DNA from 3 places in the Clostridium sp. FP1 genome. Region 2 is predicted to be linked to each of the others. Evidence: riboswitches for the same ligand, from Rfam matches in the RefSeq annotation. Region 2 holds a riboswitch; each other region holds the start of a gene.
The links. Region 2 has a riboswitch for thiamine pyrophosphate ahead of thiS (sulfur carrier protein ThiS). Riboswitches for the same ligand answer to the same signal wherever they lie in the genome.
Positions count from the first base shown of each region.

Region 1: linked by a shared signal. The riboswitch ahead of G9F70_RS12490 (MTH1187 family thiamine-binding protein) and the one ahead of thiS (sulfur carrier protein ThiS) in region 2 are both predicted to bind thiamine pyrophosphate.
Region 3: linked by a shared signal. The riboswitch ahead of thiD (bifunctional hydroxymethylpyrimidine kinase/phosphomethylpyrimidine kinase) and the one ahead of thiS (sulfur carrier protein ThiS) in region 2 are both predicted to bind thiamine pyrophosphate.

Region 1 covers NZ_JAAMNJ020000001.1:2,605,277-2,611,228, reverse strand. Annotated here, with positions in the region: gene G9F70_RS12500 (ABC transporter substrate-binding protein) at 1-265, opposite strand, end outside; gene G9F70_RS12495 (ABC transporter permease) at 303-1,079, opposite strand; gene G9F70_RS12490 (MTH1187 family thiamine-binding protein) at 1,051-1,341, opposite strand; TPP riboswitch at 1,475-1,582, opposite strand; gene G9F70_RS12485 (hypothetical protein) at 1,660-1,959, opposite strand; gene G9F70_RS12480 (patatin-like phospholipase family protein) at 2,096-3,106, shown strand; gene G9F70_RS12475 (S8 family serine peptidase) at 3,227-5,952, opposite strand, start outside.
Region 2 covers NZ_JAAMNJ020000001.1:1,509,447-1,515,398, forward strand. Annotated here, with positions in the region: gene thiC (phosphomethylpyrimidine synthase ThiC) at 1-273, opposite strand, end outside; gene thiH (2-iminoacetate synthase ThiH) at 344-1,450, opposite strand; gene G9F70_RS07355 (thiazole synthase) at 1,450-2,226, opposite strand; gene thiF (sulfur carrier protein ThiS adenylyltransferase ThiF) at 2,256-2,867, opposite strand; gene thiS (sulfur carrier protein ThiS) at 2,869-3,063, opposite strand; TPP riboswitch at 3,124-3,254, opposite strand; TPP riboswitch at 3,394-3,497, opposite strand; gene G9F70_RS07370 (hypothetical protein) at 3,641-3,790, opposite strand; gene G9F70_RS07375 (HDOD domain-containing protein) at 3,780-4,964, opposite strand; gene G9F70_RS07380 (chemotaxis protein) at 5,280-5,952, opposite strand, start outside.
Region 3 covers NZ_JAAMNJ020000001.1:1,843,535-1,849,486, reverse strand. Annotated here, with positions in the region: gene thiE (thiamine phosphate synthase) at 128-754, opposite strand; gene thiM (hydroxyethylthiazole kinase) at 744-1,580, opposite strand; gene cytX (putative hydroxymethylpyrimidine transporter CytX) at 1,556-2,773, opposite strand; gene thiD (bifunctional hydroxymethylpyrimidine kinase/phosphomethylpyrimidine kinase) at 2,766-3,590, opposite strand; TPP riboswitch at 3,725-3,836, opposite strand; gene G9F70_RS08925 (hypothetical protein) at 4,083-4,499, shown strand; gene G9F70_RS08920 (hypothetical protein) at 4,678-4,908, shown strand; gene glpK (glycerol kinase GlpK) at 4,880-5,952, opposite strand, start outside.

The DNA of each region.
Region 1 (5,952 bases), 1.1 Mb from region 2:
CTCCTTTACCTGCAGCAATTAAAGTTGAAGTACTTCCCTGTGCAGGCTGGATGATCTCCACATCAAGTCCTTGTTCTTTAAAATATCCATTGTCTTTTGCTACATATAATCCAGTATGATTAGTATTTGGTACCCAATCTAAAATAACTGTAACCTTTTTTAAGGTTTCTTCCTTAGTTACACTTTCTTTTTTTGTACCACAACCTACAAATAAAACTGCAGTCATTGAAGCTATTAATAATAATGAAATTGATTTCTTTAGCATTTTATTACCTCCAAGTAGAATAAAATATTATATAAGTTTAGTTTTTCTTATCTGCTTTATTTCTACTCCAAGGAGTAAAAAAATATTGTAATAAATACAAGAGCCCAAATAGTCCCATGCTTAATAATACAATAATTATAATTACTGCAAAAACTTTATCAAGGGCATATGAATTTTTAGCTCTAATCATATATACCCCAAGGCCCTTATCTCCTCCTAGCCATTCTCCAATAACTGCCCCCATAATGCTATAGGTCGCAGCTATTCTAAGGCCTGAAAAAAAATTCACAGTAGAGGCTGGTAGCTTTACCATTGTAAAAATTTTAAACTTACTAGCTCCCATGGTCTTTAAAAGGTTTATCATATCCATGTCCACTGATTCTAAACCATCCATCAAACTAATAACTATAGGAAAAAAACATACTAGTACTACCACAATAATCTTAGGCAATGTTCCAAAACCAAACCATATTACAAAAAGTGGTGCTAAAGCAATAATAGGAATGGTTTGAGATACTACTAAAATTGGATATACGCATTTTTTGATAAGCTTTACATTGTCCATTAATATAGCTAAAATTAATGCGAGCAAAATTGATATTGTGAATCCAATCAAGGCTTCACATAATGTTGCATAAATATGTTTAGTAATACTAGGCAATATATTAACTAAGGTAATAATAATGTCTTTTGGTGAAGGCAATATGTACTGTGGAACCTTCCACTTATCTATAGCTATCTGCCATATAAAAAGAATTACTAATTGGAAAAATACAGGAATGAGTTTATTTTCTATATTTATATGTTTTTTCATTCATAGTCACGCCTTCAGCTTTATAATCTATTTTTACTATAGAAACAACTCTAGCCGCTCCTTGCTCTACACAAATTTCTTGAGCCATTTTTACTATATCCAAAAGCTCATCTAGTTCACCCTCCATAGTAGTTTCCATTGGTCCTACCTCATATTTTACTCCACTAGCTTGAATATACTCTATAACCTTGTCTACCACAGGGTAGATTCTTTCCTCTGCCACCACTGGTATAACTTGAAGACTTACATTTACAACTGACATTTAAATTCCTCCTTAGTCATCACCTAGGGTGATGCATTATTAAAATAAAATAAAATAAACCCTTAGCTCTTAATTGAACGAAGGGTTTTTTAATCCTATAACTTTGCACCGTTATAAAGTCTTATTTAAAACTAAGTGCAAATCATATTTTCCCTCCGCCGGCATTACCCAATTCAGGTTATAAGGGTCGAAACATAAATGTTTCCTCTCAGACAAAATATTGACTCCCCTAATTTTTAATGTTTAGTTACTTTACAAATTCATATTACCTTAAGTTTCTTTTAATGTCAAAGAATTTTAAGATATTATTGATTTTTCTTAATTGCTCATATTGTTTTCAAAATTTTTGATATGTTCTTTAAGTTCGTCTATTTGTTTTTGCAAATCCTTATTGCTACCCTTAGTATCATTTTTCCCATTATCTCCACATTGGGTATTTTGCTGCGCTTGGAGATTTTGAGCTTGAGCTGCAATTATCAAAATGATCTGTGCTACACCTACTAAAAAATTTCCTACTACATTTTGTTGATTAACATTAAGCTTTTCAGCAATTAAAATCCCTACTACTGTTGCTAATGTAGCTAATTCACAAGGTGTGTATTCTTCTATATTTTTCATTGATTGCCTCTTTTATAAAATCATTATAATATATGATATTCTTTTCATAAACAAGGGTGTAAATATAATTTATTTTCGATAATATAGGTCATGGAAATCTACTTGTTCATATATTACTCATAAAGGGGTGTTATATATGGACATTTATAATAAGAGAAAATTTGCAGATGTAGTGTTTGAAGGTGGTGGGGTTAAAGGCATTGGTCTTGTAGGTGCCTTAAAAACATTTGAGGATAATGGGTATGCGTGGAAGAATATTTCAGGAAACTCTGCTGGTTCTATTGTTGCTGCACTAGTTGCAGCGGGTTACTGCGCTGAAGAAATAAAAAAATTAATGATACAAATTGACTACAAGAGAATTGCTGATAAAAGTCATTTTAATATTCCTATATTATCTAATACTTGCAATCTACTATTTAAAAAAGGCATTTTTAAAGGTGATTATTTGAAAAACTGGATTGATGAAGCTCTTTTAAATAAACTTCAGCTTAAAAACGAAAAAAAAGTAACCTTTGGAGACTTGATTATCCCAGAAGAAAAAGGGATTCTTTTAAATAATAAGAAGTATAAAAGAAAATACAAGCTTCATATTATAGCAACGGATATTAGCCGTGGGAAGATGCTAATATTGCCAGAAGACATTGCTGAATACGGTATAAATCCTGATGATTTGGAAGTAAGTTTGGCAATTAGAATGAGTATATCTATTCCCTATTTTTTTCAACCTGTAAATTTAAATGATGCAAATTCTAATAAAAAGTCTTTCATTGTTGATGGCGGGGTTCTAAGTAATTACCCAGTTTGGATTTTTGATGTAAATGGCATCCCCAGGTGGCCAACCATTGGTTTTAAGCTAGGAGGAAACAAAGAAATCCGAGAACATAAAATCACAAATATTTTGAATTTCACTAGTTCAATTATTGAGACTATGTTAGAAGCACAGGATGATATTCATATAAGAGAAATGGATTATCTACGAACTGTAAAAATCAATACTCTTGATATTAAAACCACAGACTTTAATATTTCTAATAAAAAAATTATGGATTTATATGATTCTGGTGAAGTTTGTGCCTATGATTTCCTTAAAAATTGGGAAGTTAATTATAAAAAGCATTCACTCCTTAGAAGTAATTCTTCTAAATAAAGCATATGTTTCATCTGTGAAATTAAAAGAAGAAAAACAGCTCCTATACATTATACAGGGCTGTTTTTCTAATCAATTTACTTTATGCAATTGCAAAAATTTTATATTGTCTTAGCACTCTTAATGTACAATTATTTCAGTTGCATCTATAAATGGCTTCATACCTTCAAGACTGTCCCATATAAAGCATTTTATACGAGTTCCATTTGGTGTTAATTGTATTTTTTCTGATAACATAATTTGCTCATTTTTACCTACCTGACCATTTACAACTTTGTATGAAATAAGCTTATTATAATTATCAAATAATCCGATAATCAAAGTTATACTTTCAGGTTTTTCAGTAGGGTTTATCACTTCAAATGATATTTTTGCTTCTCCATTATCAATAATACTGTTTTTCAATTTTATTGATAATCCTTTTGTGTAAATAATTACACATTCTTTATTACTTACATTTCCTTGCTTATCTGTAGCTGTCACTTTTATTTTGTTTTCTCCTTCTTTTAGGTATAACTCTGTACTATAGGCATCTCCAGTTTTAATAACTTGAGCACTAGCTATTTCCACATCATTTAACCACATAGAGACCTTAGCTACACCGGATAACTCATCGGTAATCTTAATATTTAATGCATACTTACTTAAACTTGATTTATCTGATGAAGTTAAATCTATTTTTGGTGCTATAACATCAGCTATTGATGTTTCGTGTTTCACAATAAACTCAGGAAAACTATAATTATCCTTATTATCTTTAGCACTTACTTCAATTTTATTATCACCTTGCACTAAGTCTAAGTCACAACTATATATGTCTCCATCAATAGTTACATTTCCAGTTATTGTACTTTTTCTTATACCATTTACTTTATATGCTACATAATTTATACCTGATGGATCTGTTATCTTGCATTGTAATTTATATTTACTTATATTTGAATTTTTTCCTGAAACTAATTCAACGTTTGGGCCTTCTTTGTCTTCTCCGCTACTACCTTTATCATATTTAACACTTAATTCTTTAGTCGCTTCATTTTTTGCAATATCAGTGGCCACTACTTTTATTTTGTTTTCTCCTTCTTTTAATTCTAGTTCTGAACTATAAACATCTCCAGTTTTAACAATTTTAGCACTATTTATTTGTACATTATTTAACAATATAGAAACCTTAGAAACACCTGATAAATCATCCGTAATATTAGCACTAAATATATACTTACTTACATTTGATACATTAGATGATTTCAATTCAATTTTTGGAGCTACACTATCTTTAGATAGATCTCCCATTTTAATTATAAAACTCTTTCTTGTAACATTGTTTAATTTATCATATACACTTATTTTTATTATATTATCACCTTGAAGCAATTCTAAATCAGAAGAATAAATGTCTCCATCTTTTTTAATACTTGAACTACTCATAATTTTATCATTAAAATATACTAAGTAAAAATCAACATCAGATAATTCATCCATCATCTTGAATTTTAATTTATATTCTTTTGTAGATGATATAGACGGTGATAATAATTCAACAATTGGACCTTCTTTATCTTCTTTAACTCCAATATTAAATTCCTTACTTGCTATATTTTTTTCATTGTCTTCTGCTGTTACTTTTATTATATTATTTGCAGTCTTTAAAATTGTCTTGTAGCTATACATATCACCAATTCTACTAATTAATGAACTGTCTATTTTTTCTCCATTAAATGCAATAGAAACTGACGCTACTCCAGACCCCGCATCTGTTACCTTACACATGAAGATATAATCACTTGTAGTAGAACCTGGTTTAGAAGCTAATTCTATTGTTGGAGGCTCTTTGTCTTGTGCTACATTACCAAACTTAATAATAAGTTCTTTGATAATTTTATTTTCTCCTAAATCATAAGCAGATACATTTATTTTGTTATATCCGTCAATTAATTCCACTTCGCAACTAAATACATTGTTTGTTTTTTTTATTAATGTTTTATCCATATCTTTACCATTCAAATTAACAACCACTTTACCTAATCCTAAAAATTCGTCCTCTGCTTTAAATTGTACTGTATATTTTTTAGTTTCCGTAGTTTTGGGTGAAGTAATCTCTAATTTTGGTGCTGTACCATCAATTTTTACTGGCAAATAATACTGTTGAGGCTGTGAACCTTTTAAATCAACTGTTGATTTTACCACAAATTTATATTGACCATCTGGTGCTATATTCCCATCATCAAGTTTGCCGTCCCATTTTAAATTAAGTAACCGTGCTGCTTTAGCTTTTTCACCTTCTAACCCTTCAGCTTTTCTTACATTCTCTTTTGCAGTAAAAGTTTTTACAACCTTGCCAAGACTATTTTCTATATCTCCCTCTACTGTTTTTACATTTCTAAAGAAAAATAATTCTGGAATTACATTATCAAACTTTCCATCGCCATTTGGAGAAATAAATATTTTTTCTTTATCTATAATGTAATTTCCTTCTGCATCCTTACCAGTATAACCTGAAACGTAAAGTCCATCTGTGGCTGACTCTATAAGAAAACTTTTTTTAGTTACTGATGCCTCCCCTTCCCATGCTGGTGCATCAATTACAATTGGCTTGCTCCAGTTTCCATAGAATCCCATGAAAGGAATTCCTACTGAAGGAATAGTTTCTTTATCTCTAGATTCAAATCTTATAAAACCTTCTACAAACTGCTCTGTAGCAAAGTTATCTGGAAGAGTAATTTTGAAGGTTAATGTTGTATTTCCATTTGATGGAACCCTTATAGCTGAGGTTCCATCCACTAATACATAGTTCCCATCTTTTTCAAAAGTTAAGGATGAACCTTGTATTTTTACGTCAAATGGAA
Region 2 (5,952 bases):
GTCTAAAGCTAGTTGTACTTTTTTCATTTCTTCATCAATATCATAGCAATCCTTTGATATACCTAAATTTACATTTATTTTTGTTTTTAAGCCTTCTCCAACGCCTTCTGGGTCTAGGGATTTGTGATTCTTATTGGCAGGTATAACAATTTTACCTTGTGACATAAGCTTTTTTAAAAGTTCTACATCCATATTTTCCTTTTTAGCCACTATTTCCATTTCCTTTGTAGTAAAGCCTTTTCTTGCAGCATCCATTTGAGTTGTATATATCATTTTAAAATCTCCTTTATTATTTAGTTTTTTTTAATACTCAGTATATTTCATGCACCTTTTAATGATGAATTTAAAGTGCCATCCAATCCTTAAAAATAGGTTGATAGTTTTTAGCAAGTATTGCTTGCTTAACTTCTTCAACAGTTCGATCATCACTTATTTCAAATTGACTCTCACCAGAGGAGGATGATGATGTATGGCCTCCAACTTCTGTAGATACACCAGCAGACATTTTAGTTATTCCCAGGGGAATTAAATTATCTCTAAAGCTCTGGGTTTCTCTTGTAGAAAGTGTTATACCTACACGAGGAAGAAAGATTCTAAAAGCAAGAATTATTTGAAGTAAATTTTTATCTTCTACAAAACATAGATCATTAAAACTTCCTACATGAGGTCTTATTCTAGGGGTGGAAATACTAACTTCCATCTCCGCATATTTATTTTGAAGATATTCTGCATGTAGTGCTGCAAAAAAAGATTCTTTTCTCCAATCAGCAAGACCTAGCAGTGCGCCGATATTAATGCTTCTAATTTTGGCTTTGCAGCCTCTTTCAGGTGCATCTAATCTAAACTTGTAATCTTTCTTTGGGCCTTTGATATGGACTTTGTCATAAATACACTCATCATAAGTTTCTTGAAAGACGGTTAGACCATCTACGCCAGCTTCAACAACTTTCATATATTCATCTGTAGTTAAGGGATATATTTCTATTGAAATTGAATCAAAGTATTTCTTTAAAATTTTCACGGCATCAACTATATAAGATACAGGAGCTTCAGTGCTACTTTCACCGGTTAGTACAAGAATGTGTTTAAGCCCCGAAGACGCAATAGCCTTTGCTTCTTGTTCAATTTCTTTCATAGTTAAGGTTTTTCTTTTTATTTTATTTTCCACATTATAGCTACAGTAGGCACATTTATTAACACAATAATTTGATATATATAAGGGGGTAAATAGCAAAATTGTTTTTCCAAAATGCTGCAGTGATAATTGATGAGCCTTTTGTGCTATCTTTTCCATATGTTTTTCGGCAGTTGGCGAAAGTAGTGCTAAAAAATCCTGTTTTGAAATCTTATCGTTGTTAAGAATATTTAAAATATCTTCATCTTTTATTTGTTTAAAAAAATCCTCAAAGTCAATATTCTTATGCTCAGTATAACAATCATAAAAACTCATTATTTATCACCTTCATGTAAAAAGCCAGTTAGAGGAGAAGATGCTACAGCTAAACTATTTTCAGAGCCAAGCTTTGAAATATACGCAAGTCTTCCAGCTTTTACTGCAAGTGAAAAGGCTTCAGCCATTTGCACTGGATTATTTGAGGTTGCTATAGCAGTATTAACAAGTACTGCAGCAGCTCCCATTTCCATTGCTTCAGCTGCCTCAGAGGGTCTTCCTATACCGGCATCAACGATTATCGGAAGAGATATTTCGTCTATTAGTATTTGTATTAATTCCTTAGTTCTTATTCCACGGTTAGTTCCTATTGGAGAACCAAGAGGCATCACCGCAGCGGCGCCGGCTTCAACTAATCTTTTTGCACTCATTAAATCAGGACTCATATAGGGAAGTACTACAAAGCCTTCTCTTGAAAGAATTTCAGTTGCGTTTATGGTTTCATAGTTATCAGGTAATAGATATTTGTTATCTGATATAACTTCAATTTTAATCCAGTTACCACAGCCCATGGCTTTTGCAAGGTGAGCTATTCTAACTGCTTCTTCTGCATTTCTAGCGCCAGAAGTATTAGGTAACAATATACAATTTTTAGGTATGTACTCTAAAATATTTTCTTCTTTCGATGATAAGTTAACTCTTCTAATTGCCATAGTAACTATTTCAGTACCACAAATTTCAATAACTTTGGGTACCATAGCATTATTACTGAACTTACCTGTACCTATTAATAGTCTGCTTTTAAGCTCTACACCAGCGATTATTAGATTGTCCATAATATACACTCCCTTTATATAAAATAAATTTAAACATCATTTTCCCCTAAAATAAGTCTAAGTACCATGTTAGCTTGGTGATTTGCTACTATATTTACTCTAGGTGCAAAAGGCGTGTAGCCTAGATCAATATCAGAGAATTCATCACCAGCTAGATAAAAATTATTTCGTATTTTTCTTGTTTTTATTGAGTTACTTGAAAAATATCCTGCCATACCAGAGCCAGCCACTATAGGTTTATCAGGCATTTTAAGCAAAGTAGTATTAACTAATGTAGCTTTACTTTGAGAATTATCAAAGGCTTCAACTATGATATCTACATCCTTAAATAATTGTTCTATATTAGTTTCATCCACAAATATATTTGTGCTTTCAAGCTCTATATCAGGATTAATATCATTCAATACTTCTTTTAAGGCTTCAGTTTTATACATTCCAATATGCCTTAAAAAGTATTGCTGCCTATTTAAATTGCTTTTATCCACTTTATCAAAATCAATAAGTACAAGTTTGCCTATACCTATTCTTGTTAAAGATACTGCCACATTTGAACCTAGACCACCAAGTCCAGCAATACCAACTACAGCATTTTTAAGTTTTTCAGAAATATTATCCACAGGTATCATGTTGATATTATCCATTTTAACCACCTCCCACAAAGCTTACTACTTCAATGATATCTGCCTTATAAAGTTTATGGTTTTCATAGTTTTCTTTTGGTATGATTTCATAATTTACTTCTATAACTACTTTTTCGGAAGATAGATTTAAATGAGTAAGTAGGGTAGTTATAGTTATGCCATTTTCAAAGATCATTTCAGTGCCATTTATAATCATGATTTACCTCCTAAAAAGAATATTATGGAAATAAAAAATACAAGCCCATAGAGAGCTTGCAATAAAAATACAAATCCGCTCCCTACGTTGGAATTACCCAAATCAGGTTATGAGGGTCAGAGATAACATCTCTTTCTCAGCTTATGAAGGCACATTTTTCATGTGACAAGTAAGCTCCCCTTGCTTTAGGCATTTCCATAAAATAACTAGTGGTAATCACTTGTTATTTTATGGAAATGACTAATTATTAAATTTTAAATATAAACTAAAAAAAGCTTTACCATATGGTAAAGCTTTTTACAAGGAAATACTATAAAGACTAATTATAATAATCATCGCAAATAACTTTCCTACGGTAGTTTTAGCTACATCAGGTTCAGAGAGTTAGGTTAATATAAACCTTCTCAGCCAAATTGGCACCCCTAGTTAATTATATTTATTTTTCATGTGAACAATAACCAAAATATTACTTTGTGTTCATTATAGTACTGAAATATTATTCTGTAAAGGTTTTTTTGTAGCTTATTATTTTACAGATGCCACGTGGGTGGCACCTTTGTTTTATTTCATATGTTAGTTAGTTTTCTTCGATTACATCATTTATTTTTGTTAAAGGAAGTTTAATTGTAAAAATAGTTCCTGTTCCAACTTCAGTTATAACGGCTCTTTTAATTGAGCTTAATACGTTTACTTCATCATCTACGAAAAGTACATTGTTATACTCCATTCATGTCCACCTCATTCTTAATATCTTCAATAAATTCTTCAAACTCTGATTTTTTAATATTCAAACAATTAAAAGCATTATCATCTAAAATTGAGTAATTTTCTAAATTTAACAATTTGAGTGAATAGTAATCAGCAATATGAATAGTGCAAGTTAGTTCAAGATTTATCTTACTGGCATTTAAAGGGTTATGATGGTATAAGGCTGATTCTACAATAGAATCAGGGATACCCCACCAGTTTAAAAGATATGCACCAATTTCTTCATGAGATACGCCTAAGCGTTCCTTCTCAGCTTGACTAAATGGTATCTTCCTTTTAGTAATATCATTAAGTACATTCTCGTATTCTATAGGGAAATTTTTAAAGAGAATAATTTTTCCTATATCGTGCATAAGACCTGCTGATGCATCTTTATCTAGTAATTTTTTTTTGAGTAAATTTTTGTATATTTTAACCATGATTTGATTTGTCAGACTAGAATGGGCCCAAAGTAATTCTTTTTCTTTTAATTTAGTAGGAACTAAATTAAAAATTTCTGACGTCAGAATTATATTTTTAATGTTTACCAAGCCTAAATTCATAATTGCTTTCTTAACTGCTCCTGTTTTTGCTCCAAAATAGGCACAATTAGCTACCTGCAGTATTTTACTTGAAATAGCAGGATCCTCTTGTATAGTTGATGAAATCTCTTCTATATCAGCATCTCTAGCTATAAGCTTATTCAAATTTATATATAATCCAGGCAAAGTAGGTAAGGTATCGAAGGAGTTTACAATATCTAATAAATTTTCATTTTTTAATAGTTCCTGGGTCTTAAAAATTTCATTGATAGCTATTTTAAACGTTTCATCCTCCCAAGGTTTTAAAAAATAGGCTCTTGCCAAGTTATTTTTTATAGCGCTAAATATCAAATTCTCTTCAGCATAACCACTTAATATTACCCTAATAGTTGAAGGATACAGTAACATGACTTTACTTAAAAGTGCATATCCATCCATCTCAGGCATTTTTAGATCTGAAACAATTAGAACTATAGTATTTTTACTTAATATATCTAAAGCTTCTGCGCCACTTTCAGCGTAAAACACGGTATACTGGCTACCTAGAAACATTCGCCTAATAGCTTTTAAAATAGGCTTCTCATCATCTACAAATAAGATAGATTTATTCATATAATCACCTCTTGTTAGAATATTTGATATTTAGTACCTGCATTAATTATCGGAATCTTTGTAAAATTCTTTAATTTTAAATTTTTAACGACATTTCAGAAGGAAAGTCTCCTGCTTCTATAAGTGAGAAAATTTAGTGCCACTTGTCACGGAGGTGGCATTTTTGTTATTATTACTTAATTGAGAGATTTTGTATGTTTCATGTGTATTACTATATGAGAGGTGTTTAAAGATGATAGATAAATTGGTTAATCGACTAAAAGCTGTGAATATTAAATTCACAGCTTTTATTACTAATAGTGTATATAGTGTTATTTACTTATGAGAATTGCTAATGAATCCATCAATACAAGTTACAAGCTCTCCTATTTCGGGCTTGCTTAGTTGTGCATCTGCACCAACAGAGTTACCCTTATGTTTTAAATCACTAGTAATTAATGAAGAGAATAATATAACTGGCAATTTTTTAAGGATAATATGTTCTTTAATTTTTCTTGTTAGTGTATGACCATCCATTTGAGGCATTTCAATATCAGTTATAAGTACGTTACAGTCTTCCACAAACTTTTCATTTTTTTCCTCAACTAAATTAAGTAAATAATCTAAAGCTTGCTTTCCATCATCAAATATCTTTAAGTTATTAAATCCAGCCTTAAGAAGAGTATCTTTTAATAATCTTCTAATTAATGGAGAATCATCAGCCAGGACTAGTTTAACATTAGATCTATCTTTATAAGCTATGTCAACAATTTTATCCTCACTAATTCCTGTAGAAGGACTGATATCAGTAACTATTTTTTCGAAATCTAGAAGTAGTATTATTTTATTTCCTAAAACAATATTTCCTATAACTAGTGAATTAACAGATATGTCATCGGGCTTGGTTATTTGTTCCCATTTAATACGATGAACACCTACAATATTGTCAATACTAAAGGCAACCTGAATTTTATTAAATTCGCATAGAATAATTTTTGCTTCAATTTCA
Region 3 (5,952 bases), 330 kb from region 2:
TTAGTGTTTTTAGACTTCTTATAAATAAAGCACTAATATTGTAATAATCAAATTAATTTCTAAATAGATTATAATTTGTTTTTACATATATTACAACAACTATTTTGAATTTTCAAAATCTTCGCTTTTATGCTCTAAATAAATCCCCTAATTTTTCTGCTGCTATCTTTACAGATTTTTTGGAAAGTATAGCCGAAACTACTGCTATACCATCAATATTTGCTGGCTTTAATAATGATACATTTTTTTCACTAATTCCACCTATAGCAACTACAGGAATAGAAATACCTTCCTTTATTTCTTTTAAGCAGGCTACAGAAACCGCACTTGCATCATCTTTAGTAGTTGTAGGGAACATAGCCCCCACCCCTACATATTCCGCACCTTGTCTTTCGGCCTTTTTAGCTTCTTCAAGGGTTGATGTAGAAACACCTATTATTTTATTATTGCCTAGTATACGCCTTGCAATATCTGCTGGCATATCGCTTTGACCCAGGTGGACCCCTGCAGCATCTATTGCCAGGGCAATATCAAGTCTATCATTAATTATTAGTGGGACTTTGTATTTATCTGTAATGCATTTTATTTTTACTGCAATGTTATAGAATTCTAAAGTACCTACCTTCTTTTCTCTAATCTGAACTAATGTAACTCCGCCTTTTATAGCCTCCTCTACATCAGTATATATATCTGTATTTACTATAACATCCCTATCTGTAACAAGATAAAGGCTATAATCTATATTATTCTTCATTTATTTTGCTCCTTTCTATTATTTCAATTTGAGATAAGTTATAAATAGCATCTAGTATTTTTACTTTTAAAGTTCCTGTGCCACCGTTAATTTTATCTAAACCTTCATAGGCTATTTCTCCTGCAATACCCATAGAAACAATTCCTGATAAAGCTGCTAGAAGATTGTTATCTCCTGCTCCTAAATAACAACCAATAAGTGAAGTGCACATACATCCCGTGCCCGTAACCTTAGCCATTATTTTATGCCCATTTGATGCGGTGTAAAGAGTTTTACCATCTGTTATTATGTCTACCACTCCAGTTATAGCCACCACTGTATTTAATTTACTCGCAAGTGCTCTTGCCATTTCTTTTTCTTCTATAAGCTCATTGCCATTTTCAGAAACACTTTCTGAAGAGTCTACACCTTTTGTTTTAGAATTAACACCATAGATTGTTTTTATTTCCGATAAATTCCCTCTAATAACCGCTAATTTTACTTCGTCTATAATCCTTTTAGCGGTCTCTGTTCTATAGGATGTTGCCCCTGCTCCAACAGGATCTAAAATAACAGGTATATTTAACTCATTTGCTCTTTTTCCTGCCTGAATCATAGATTGTACACTTGAAGAGTTTAAGGTTCCTATATTTATTACAAGTGAAGAGGAAAGAGATACCATATCAGAAACCTCATTAATATCCTCCGCCATAACTGGCGACCCACCAATAGCAAGGGTAATATTAGCACAATCATTAACCGTAACATAATTTGTTATATGATGTACCAAGGGATTTTTTTCTTTTATACTATTTAATAATTCTATGATTTTTTTATTAATTTCCATTTATACGTCCACCTCCAAGTTATTGCATAGATAAATCCTGTAATAATCATAACTGGTACTGTAGCTCCCAGTAGCAAATCTTTTTTTATAAAAACATAATAAAGTACTATTCCTATAATCCATACAATGATAGCTCCCCAATTGATAAGGACACTATCTTGTAGCTTTGTATTTTTCTTTATTATAAAATAGTCAGTAATTAAAATTGCAAATAAGGGTGCAAATACTGACCCTATAGCATATAAAAAGCTTTGGTAATTTTCTATAGGAAGTATTACAGCCACTAAGGTACCAATAATAGCCATAACAATACCAACTTTTTTTTCACTGAGCTTTGGCATAATATTTAAAAAAGAAACTCCTGCTGAATACACATCTAAAAATGTAGTGGTTACTGTGGAAAGTACCACTATGCCTAAAGCAGTAATTCCTAAATTTACAGCAAGCATAATAGCTGAAGGGTCTGAATTATTTGAAACTATAGCAGCTCCTAGGCCTATAATAAACATCCATGAACTTCCTAAAAAATAACCTATAAAACTTCCATAGGCTCCTCCCTTTTCACTTTTTGCAAATCTAGTGTAATCTGCAATTAAAGGTAACCAAGAAAGCGGCATAATTATACTGAGTTCTAATGCTCCACCAAAGGATATCCCTGAACTACTCGCCTTTGCATATAATGTTTTATCCCTTAAAATAATTGATCCTAGAACCAAAGTAAGTATAAAAAGCAAAAATACGGCTGTAGTATTTAATTTTTTCATACCTGCATTACCAAAACTAAGCCACAATATTGTAAGTATTCCAATAAGCACTATGCATACTAAAACATTATTGAAGCTCCATAAACTTTGTGTTATTAAGTTTACAGAACTGGCTGCTACCTTTATCATAACTGCCGTCCAACCAATTAACTGAAGTATATTTAAAATAGAAAATAAATATGTACCATATACTCCAAAAGAAATACCGGTAGAAGTTATGGCTGGCACTTTTTCTCTAGTACCGATTATACCACCTAGCATCAATATTCCTGTGCCAATCAAGTGTCCTAGTAAAATTACTACCACTCCTATTTTAAATCCTAAGGGTGCAATGAATCCTCCCGTAAGAATTTCAGCAACAGAAACCGCAGCTCCAAACCATAAAAATAAAAAGGTCCAAAATCCTAGTTTTTCACTATCCTTAATCATTTGCTATACCTGCTTTCTTATATAATTCATAAAAGTGATTAGTAGGTCCAACTCCATATCCAATATCTAAGGAATGCTTTATAGCAGTAGTTATGTATTCTTTTGAATTTTTTATTGCGTCTTTCATACTAAAACCCAACGCTAAATTTGCAGCTATAGCAGAAGACAGCGTACATCCCGTTCCATGAGTGTTTTTTGTAGAGATTCTTTCGGATTTAAAATGTGTAATTTCCTTCCCATCATAAAATACATCTATGGCATCTCCCTCTATATGGCCTCCCTTTAAAAGCACACTTTTACAGCCTAACTTGTATATTTCTTTTGCTGCCCTTTCCATATCTTCCACTGTTTCAATACTTGTAATCTCTGAATGTACTTCGCCAAGAATTTCCACGACCTCTGGAACATTAGGGGTTATAAGTGATGCTAATGGAATTAAATTCTTAATAAGTGCGGTTTTTGACTCTGGCTTTAATAGTGAATAACCACTTTTTGAAATCATTACAGGATCCAGTACTATGTTTTTAGGTTTGTACTGTTGTAATTTTTCACTTATGGCATCAATAGTTGAAATCACAGACACCATACCAATTTTAACTGCATCTACAGTTATATCTGTAAAAATCGCATCAATTTGTGCCACAATAATTTCTTTTTCTAAATCTTGCACTGCAAAAACTCCCATGGTATTCTGCGCCGTTATTGCTGTAATAACGGTCATTCCATAAACCCCATTGGCACTAAAACTCTTTAAATCTGCTTGCACTCCTGCTCCTCCTGAGCTGTCAGAACCCGCTATAGTCAAAACTTTTTTCATTTCAATTTCCTCCTATTTGTTATACATTTTAAACATTTTTATTTCAATTAGTTATTTTTACTCACAACAAAAAAACACAAACCCATAGGATTTGTGTTTAAATTACCATGCTATATAAAAATATATACATATATAATACACCATTAAACAACTTCCTACGCTGGCATTATCCAGTTCAGGTTATTAGGGTCAAAGAATTACAGTTCTTGCTCTCAGTTGGCTTATCCAACTCCCCTGTGCTTGGTTATTCACTTTTATAAACTGTTACATATGAAATAAAATAACTAATCATAGGTCTAGTGATTTTCTTTCATCGCTTAATAATAACATAACAAATTATTATAGACAAATTATTATTTTTGATAATTTCATATGAAAATTAAAAAATTACATACATACTAATTTTTTCATCTATATTCTATAAGAAAATGGTTAAACTATATAAGCACTGAATATGTACAGTGTAATTTTTATATTGGAAGGAGAATGTTTATGAATAATAATTTAGAACAAACAAAAAAATTAAATAACCAATCAGTATCAAATAAAGGTAATAGCGGTGCTTCAGCCTCTGCTATGAATAGTATGAATATGAGCTCTGATCCTGCTAGTTTAGAAGAAACAAAACAATTAAATAATCAATCAGCTTCTAGTTCAGGTACTATAGGTGCTTCAAATGCTATGAGTAGTATGTCTAACATGGATAATATGAGTAGTAGCACTAATGGTACTACTTTAGAAGAAACAAAACAATTAAATAACCAATCAGCTTCTAATTCAGGTAATAGTGCTGGTATGAATAGCATGGCTAACATGGATAATATGAGTAGTAGCACTAATAGTACTACATTAGAAGAGACAAAAAAATTAAATAGTCAATCAGTAGCAAATAAAGGTACTAGTAAATAAAAAAAGTTAAGGCGGGATTATCCTGCCTTAATTTTTTTTTGTAATCTTAAACCATATTGAATGATATGCCTAGTAGCTTATTACTACAAGAAAAATCCAGCTGAATTTCAAAAATCTATTGCATTTCATGTGAAATTATCATAATATATAATAAATAAAAGATGAAAGGAAGATTTAAATGAAAAAATCTAAAAAGCAATTAATTCAAGGTATGTCCTTCACAATTGACATGAACAAACTGAATTTAAATAGAAGAAAATTTAATTCCAGTGAAATTGGAAGAGGCACAGGAATTCAAAAGATCAAAAAAGGAAAAGGTTCTTATACCCGCAAGAATGTCAAAATCGATGACAGTTCTTGTGGGTATTTTTTATTCCACCCTATTCAAGTTTTATACCTGATCTCTTAACAGCTATATGCCATCCATGAAGTAATTCTTTTCTTTTTTCCTCTGTCATAGATGGTTTAAAACTTCTTGATATTGCCCAATGCTTTGCTACTTCTTCTCTACTCTTCCAATATCCTACTGCAAGTCCTGCAAGATAAGCCGCACCTAGCGCAGTAGTTTCAGTAACTACTGGTCTGTCTACTTGAACGTTTAAAATATCAGATTGAAACTGCATTAAGAAATTATTTGAGCAAGCTCCTCCATCTACTTTAAGTTCTGTAAGTGTAATTCCAGAATCTTCTTGCATTGCTTTTAAAACATCATGTGTTTGGTAAGCAAGTGCTTCCAGAGTCGCTCTTATCAAATGTTCTTTCTTCGCTCCTCTTGTAAGCCCTACTATTGTCCCCCTTGCATACGGATCCCAATAAGGTGCTCCCAGCCCCACAAAAGCAGGAACCACATATACTCCATTTGTGTCTTCTACTGCATTTGCATATTCCTCACAATCAGCAGCATTGTCAATCATACGAAGCTCGTCTCTTAACCATTGTATAGCAGCTCCAGCTATAAATACACTACCCTCAAGTGCATACTCAACTTTGCCATCTATTCCCCAAGCAATGGTAGTAAGTAATCCTTGTGTGGATTCAATTGCCTTTTCTCCTGTATTCATAAGCATGAAGCATCCTGTACCATATGTGTTTTTAGCTGTTCCTGGTGCGTAACAAGTTTGTCCAAACAAGGCTGCTTGTTGATCTCCAGCAGCGCCCGCAATAGGAATTTCTCCTCCAAACAAGGAAGCATCTGTATATCCATAAACACAACTTGAAGGTTTAACCTCTGGTAGCATTGATTTTGGTATATTCAATGTTTCCAAAATTTCTTCATCCCATGTAAGTTTATGAATATTGAATAGTAATGTTCTTGAAGCATTTGAATAGTCTGTTACATAGGTTTTTCCTTTTGTTAAATTCCAAATTAACCATGTATCTATGTTACCAAATAATAAATTGCCTTGTTCTGCTTTTTCTCTAGCGCCTTCTACATTGTCTAATATCCATTTTA